2 regions of the Acidovorax sp. GW821-FHT09A11 genome follow, and region 1 is predicted to be linked to the other one. Evidence: riboswitches for the same ligand, from Rfam matches in the RefSeq annotation. Region 1 holds a riboswitch; the other holds the start of a gene.
The links. A riboswitch is a leader RNA that binds a small molecule or an ion and turns the genes downstream of it on or off. The one in region 1 is predicted to bind glycine.
Positions count from the first base shown of each region.

Region 2: another riboswitch for glycine. It lies ahead of AC07PV_RS18350 (D-amino acid dehydrogenase); the one in region 1 lies ahead of gcvT (glycine cleavage system aminomethyltransferase GcvT).

Region 1 covers NZ_JBWKPS010000001.1:819,879-823,276, reverse strand. The annotation lists gene gcvH (glycine cleavage system protein GcvH) at 1-312, opposite strand, end outside; gene gcvT (glycine cleavage system aminomethyltransferase GcvT) at 397-1,566, opposite strand; glycine riboswitch at 1,577-1,698, opposite strand; glycine riboswitch at 1,712-1,809, opposite strand; gene AC07PV_RS03750 (TRAP transporter large permease) at 1,840-3,135, opposite strand; gene AC07PV_RS03745 (TRAP transporter small permease) at 3,132-3,398, opposite strand, start outside.
Region 2 covers NZ_JBWKPS010000007.1:88,533-91,930, reverse strand. The annotation lists gene sorU (SorU family sulfite dehydrogenase c-type cytochrome subunit) at 37-342, shown strand; gene AC07PV_RS18350 (D-amino acid dehydrogenase) at 410-1,729, opposite strand; glycine riboswitch at 1,825-1,938, opposite strand; gene AC07PV_RS18345 (2-keto-4-pentenoate hydratase) at 2,155-2,937, shown strand; gene AC07PV_RS18340 (hypothetical protein) at 2,977-3,398, opposite strand, start outside.

The DNA of each region.
Region 1 (3,398 bases):
GTCCGTCACATGGACCTTGAAGAACCAGCCGGCACCCATGGGATCGCTGTTGGCCAGCGAGGGGTCGGCGCGCAGTGCTTCGTTCACTTCGACCACTTCGCCGGTGACAGGCATGTATACGTCAGCCGCGGCCTTCACGGACTCGACCACGCCGGCCACGTCACCCTGGGTGAAGGTCGTGCCGACCTCGGGGAGGTCCACGAAGACCACGTCGCCCAGGGCGTCCTGGGCATGCAGCGTGATGCCCACGGTGGCGGCTTCGTGGTCGGAGATGTCGATCCACTCGTGGTCCTTGGAATACTTGATGGTCATGGGGGAAGCTCCAAAAAAAGGGGTAAACAGAAAAAGTGCCGATGCCAGCCGCCACTTTAGCCGGGCTGGGGCGGTTGCAGAGGGTCAGCCGCGGTGGTAGCGCGCAGGCGTGAACGGCATGGACACCACCTCCATGGGCACGGCCTTGCCGCGCACGATGGCGTTGACGCGCGTGCCGACGGCGGCAAAGGCTGGCGCCACGTAGCCCATGGCCACCGGCTTGTCCACGGTGGGACCCAGCAGGCCGCTGGTCACTTCGCCGATCTTCTGCCCGTCGGGGCCTTGCAGTTCGGTGTGCTCGCGCACGGGCACGCGTTCCAGCGCGACCAGGCCCACGCGCTTGCGCTGCAGGCTGGCGGGGTTGTCGATCTGCGACAGCACCTTGTCGGCACCGGGGAAGCCGCCCGCGCGCGCGCCGCCGGTGCGGCGCACCTTCTGGATGGCCCAGTTCAGCGCCGCCTCGGGCGGGGTGGTCGTGGTGTCGATGTCGTTGCCGTACAGGCACAGGCCGGCTTCCAGGCGCAGCGAGTTGCGGGCGCCCAGCCCGATGGGCTTGACCTCGGGCTGGGCCAGCAGCGCGCGCGCCAGGGTTTCGGCCTGGGACGCGGGCACCGAGATCTCGAAGCCGTCCTCCCCGGTGTAGCCGCTGCGGGTCACGAAGCAGTCGCAGCCCGCAATGGAAAAGTCGCCACCCGTCATGAATACCAGCTTTTCGACGCCGGGTGCCAGGCGCGCCAGGGCGGTGACTGCCTGCGGGCCTTGCAGCGCCAGCAGGGCGTGGTCGGGCATGGGGATGACGTCGCAGCGCTGGCCGATGCGTGCCTGGATGTGCGCGATGTCGCCTACCTTGCAGGCGCCGTTGACGATGACGAACAGGGTGTCATTGCCCTGATTGAAGAACATCAGGTCGTCGATGACCGTGCCTTCGTCGGTGAGCAACAGGCCGTAGCGCTGCTTGCCTACGGGCAGGTCGATCACGTCGACGGGCATCAGGGTTTCGAACGCGGCAGCGGCGCCGGGGCCGACAAGCTTGAGCTGGCCCATGTGCGAGACGTCGAACAAACCCGCCGCGTTGCGCGTGTGCAGGTGCTCGGCCATCAGGCCGGCAGGGTACTGCACGGGCATGGAGTAACCCGCAAACGGCACCATGCGGGCGCCCAGCTCGGTGTGCAGGGCGTTGAGGGGGGTGGTCAGCAGCGGGGCGGTAGGGGTGGTCAAGGCGGACTCCGGGGCAAATGGTGGCCGCGGCCCCATGGGTCGCGGGATTTGCCCTGCTGTCCGCTTTACCTGAGAGATTCACCGCAGCGCCCTGGCTGGCCGCGCGGCTTGCTCCTTCGGTGGATGGGTGCCGTGCTGCACGGTCCATCTCTCTCCAGCAAGGGAACGCCCGCATCACTGCGGGCGGTTGCCAGTCCTTTTGCCTGAGCGTTCGGCTGCTGCCTGCGCCTTCGGCGGCCCCTTTCGTTGAAGGAAGGGGCTCTCTCCTGACGGTCGCCAGTATATCCGCTGGCTGAAGCCGCGCAGACGCTATTTGATGAACCCGAGCACCTTCGGCAGCCAGGTCGACAGCTGCGGGATGAAGGTCAGCACCACCAGCACCACGCCATGCGCCCAAAGGAAGGGCACCAGCTCGCGCACCAGTTGCGACATCGGTACGCGCGAGACGTTGCAGGTGACGAACAGCAGCCCGCCCACGGGCGGCGTGATCATCCCCAGCGTGAGGTTGTAGATCACCACCATCGCGAAGTGGATGGGGTCGATTCCCAGCTTCACGGCCACGGGCGCGAGGATGGGCGCCAGCACCATCACGCCCGGCAGCGGCTCGATGAAGATGCCGAACAGCAGCAGGAAGATGTTCACGATGATGAGGAACATCCACGGCGAGAGGTTCATGCCCACCAGCCAGTCGGCCATCTGCTGCGGAATGCCCTCGATGGTCAGGATCCACGCGAACGCGGCCGACAGCCCGATGATGATCAGCACCGAGGCCGACAGCAGGGCCGAGCGTGCCAGGATGTCGGGCAGCGCCTTCCACTGCAGCGTGCGGTAGACGAACTTGCCGCACACCAGCGCATAGAACACCGCCACCACCGAGGCCTCGGTGGGCGTGAACCAGCCGGCGCGCATGCCGCCCAGGATCACCACCGGCAGCAAAATGGCGGGCAGCGCCTTCCAGGTGGTCTGCAGGATCTCGGCCAGCGGCGGCATCCGGCCGTCGCCCTTGTAGTTGCGCTTCTTGGAGACGTGGAAGTTCACGACGCACATGGCCACCGCGATCAGCAGGCCCGGCAGCAGGCCGGCCACGAACAGCGCACCCACCGACACCGTTTCATCCTGCAGCGCATAGATGATCATGATGATGGACGGCGGGATGATGGGCCCGACGATGGCCGTCGAGGCCGTGAGAGCCGCCGCGTACGAACGGTCGTAGCCGGCCTTGTCCATCATGCGGATCAGCATCGACCCCGGCCCCGCCGCATCGGCCAGCGCCGAGCCCGAGATGCCCGAGAAGAAGGTCAGCGAGACCACGTTGGTGTAGCCCAGCCCGCCGCGCTTGTGGCCCACGAACTGCCCGGCAAACCTCAGCAGCACCTCAGTCAGCGAGCCGCCGCTCATGAGTTCGGCCGCGAGGATGAAGAAGGGCACGGCCATCAACGGAAAGCTGTCGATGCCGGTGAAGGTTTCCTTGAGCAGCACCATCAGCGGGTAGCTCTCGGCCAGGATCAGCGTGGCCGCGGTGGCCAGGCCCAGCGCAAACGCCACGGGCACGCCCATGGCCAGGAACAGGCAGGCCGAAACGATGAGGATGATGGACGCGCTCATAGGGAGGCACTCGCATTCGCATCGAAGTGTTCATCGGCCGCAAAGTTGCGGTCGAGCACGTAGCCGCGCACGATGAACAAAAAGTGCACGATCAGCAGCACGCCGCCGATCAGCATGGCGCTGTAGATGTAGGCGAACGGGATCTGCGTCACGGCCGTCATCTGGAACATGGTGCGCTGCATGTACAGCCAGCCGTACCAGACCATGAAGCCGAAGAAGGCGAACAGCAAGGCCGCGACCACGGCACGCAGGGCGATGGCGCC
Region 2 (3,398 bases), on a different contig from region 1:
GGTTTCCAGCATTTGCGCGTGCCTGCGCTCGCGGCCATGTCGAGCGTGCTGCTGCTGTGGACGGGTGCCGGCTGGGCGGCGGATGCCGCCGAGCTGGCGCGGGGCAAGGAGCTGTTCATCAAGATCCAGCCTGCCTGCGCCGTGTGCCACACGCTGCAGGCCGCCGGTGCCGAGGGGCAGGTGGGCCCGGTGCTGGATGAGCTCAAGCCCGACGCGGGCCGCGTGCTGCGCGCGCTCAAGGCGGGCATCGGCGTGATGCCTTCGTATGCCGAACGCATGAGCGAGAAGGACATGCAGGCCGTGGCGCAGTTCGTGGCGCACGCCACGGGCGCTGCCAGGTAGGCCGGGCGCTGGCCCGTGGTGGCAGCGCCGCCTGCGCGGCGGTGCTGCAACCCCGCTGTGCTCCCGTTCAGGCCGTGGTGCGCGATGGCACCAGCGCCTTGTCGGGAGCGCACCCCTGCAGACCCTGGAATGCAAAGTCCACTTCGGGCACCCGGCCGCTCACGATGTCGGCCAGGGCCTTGCCCGAGCCGCAGGCGTGGGTCCAGCCCAGCGTGCCGTGGCCCGTGTTGAGGAAGAGGTTGGCCACCTTGGTGGCGCCGATCAGCGGCACGTTGCTGGGTGTGGCGGGGCGCAGGCCGGTCCAGAACTGGGCCTGGCTGGCATCGCCCGCGCCGGGGAACAGCTGCTCCACGCGGCGCACGATGGCGTCGCAGCGCACCTGGTTCAGGTGGCGGTCGTAGCCGTTCAATTCGGCCGTGCCGGCGATGCGCAGGCGGTCGCCACCCCGTTCGCTGGTGTAGCGCGAGAACACGAGCTTGAACTCGTCGTCCGTCAGGCTCACCTGGTGCGCCTTGCTGGCGTCCTTGACCGGCATGGTCACCGAGTAGCCCTTGGCCGGGTAGATAGGCAGCTGGATGCCCAGCGGCTGCGCGAGCAGTGGGCTGAACGAGCCCATGGCCAGCACAAACGCATCGCCGCGCACGCGCTCGAAGCGGCCTTCGGCATTGGTCACTTCCACGTGGTCGATGCGGCCGCCTGCCTCGCGCAGCGCGGTGATGTGGTGGCCCATGCGGAACTGCACGCCCGCCTCTTCACACAGCTTGGCCAGCTCGCGTGTGAACTGGTTGGCGTCGCCGGATTCGTCCTCGGCCGTGTAGGTGGCTCCGGCCAGCTGCTGGCGGATATGGGCCAGGGCAGGCTCGATGCGCACGGCCTCGTCGGCGCTGATCACCTGGCGCTCGCAGCCGAGTTGGCGCATTTGCTCGGCCGGGGCCAGGGCGCCGTCGAACTCTTTTTGGTTGGTATAGAAGTGCAGGATGCCCTGCGTGCGCTGGTCGTACTGGAGGCCGGTGGCCGCGCGCAGCTGCTGCAGCGTGTCACGGCTGTACGTGCCCAGGCGCACGATCTGCTCGATGTTGTGGCGCGTGCGCGCGGGCGTGCAGTTGCGCAGGAAGGACAGGCCCCACAGCCATTGCCGCATGTCGGCGCGCAGGCGGAACAGCAGTGGAGCATCCTCCTTGCCCAGCCACTGCAGCACCTTGAGCGGCGCGCTCGGGTTGGCCCAGGGCTCCGCGTGGCTCACCGAGATCTGGCCACCGTTGGCGAAGCTGGTCTCGGCGCCGGGCGCACCCTGGCGGTCGATGACGGTCACCTCGTGGCCGCGCTGTTGCAGGAAATAAGCCGAAGTCACGCCGAGCAAGCCGGCGCCCAAAACGATCACGCGCATGATTTTCAAAGCCTTTCTGGGCTCTGGCGCTAGAACAACATGCGCTGGCAGCTATGAATTCAATAGCGTGCAGCTGGCGCATGAATGCCCAAGCTGCCGCTCCCCCTGTCCTTGGTACCTGAGAGATTCACCGCGCGGCCCACATGGCGCGCGGTTTGCTCCTTCGGTGCGCTTCGCGTTGCGCGAAGCGGCTCTCCAGACGGCTTTGATGAATGGTGCAGTACGGGACCTGAGCGTGTATGGGAGTTTGCGCCTTCGGTGAAGCGGACGGGGCCGCTGACTCTCCTGCGGGGGCCATTCTAGGAGCCCGCATCGCGCAAAAACCGCTTTGTCCGCGCTAATGAATCGCAATCGTTGCTGATGCTGCGGGCACGGGGTTGGCCATAATCCGCCGGAACCTTCGCCTTTCTCTCCAGGACGCCTTGATGCCCGATACCGCCTTTGATCCGCTGACCAGCGCGGCCGTGCTCACCATGGCCCGCCTGGGGCGCACGCCCCGTCCCCTCGACCTGCCCGCCGCATTGCGTCCCCAGAACGCTGCCCAGGCCTATGCCGTGCAGGACGCCGTGGTGCGCGAGCGCGGCGAGATCGCGGGCTGGAAGGTGGGCGCGGCGTCGCCGCAGGCGCTGCCTGCGCGGGCGGCCCTGGCGCGCGATTCGGTGTTTGCGATGGCCGGCGGGGGCGCGGTGCGCCTGTCCTGCGCGGGCTTCGCCGTGCTGGGTGTGGAGGCGGAACTGGTGTACGAACTGGGTGCCGATCTGCCTGCCCGGGCGCAGCCCTACAGCGAGGCCGAGGTGCTGTCCGCCGTGGCGTCGGTGCGGGCGGCCATCGAGGTCTGCGACACGCGCTACGCCGCCTGGGCGCAGCAAGGCGAGTGGAGCCGGCTGGCCGACCAGGCCTGCCATGGGGCACTCATCGTGGGGTCGGGAACGGAGAGCGCGCAGTCGGTGCAGCCGATGCGGCAGCCCGTGGTGCTGTCGGTGAATGGCGCGCAGGCCGTGCGGCACGCTGGCTGGGGCAACCCGGCGGGCGATCCCTTGCGCCTGCTCGCCTGGCTGGCCAATGGCGGCGCGCACAGCCTGGGTGGGCTGCGCGCGGGACAGTGGGTGACCACCGGGTCCTGCACCGGCACCGTGATGGTGGCGCCGGGCACGGTGGTGGTGGCTGAGTTTCCCGGCCTGGGGCGCGCCGAACTTCAACTGGGCTGACCGGCGGCGCCCTGCGCGGCGCGCGCGCCGGGCGTGGGGTCAGTTGCGGCGCGGGTTGTCGGGCTGCTGGTCGCGGCGGTTCGGTACGCCGTCGCCGTCCCGGTCGCGGTCATGGCGGTTGGCGACGCCATCGCCGTCACGGTCCCAGCCGCCACGCTGAAACTCCCAGCGGCCTTCGCGTTCCACCCAGTGCGGCTGGCGATACTGGTGGCCGGCGCGGGCCTGCACCCAGTGGCCGCGCACCCATTGGTAGCGGTTGCCACGCCATTCCCAGTGGCCTTCTTCCCACACCTGGCCCCGGCGGGGGCGGGGCACGGCTTCATGGCGCGGGGGAGGGGGCGCGGGCCTCACCTGGTACTGCGTGGCGTGGTAGCTGCGCTCCGGCTGGCCCGATTGGACGATGACGGTGCCCTGCGTGGCGGCATGCGCCTGCGGGAGGGTCCACAGAGCCATCAAGGCGA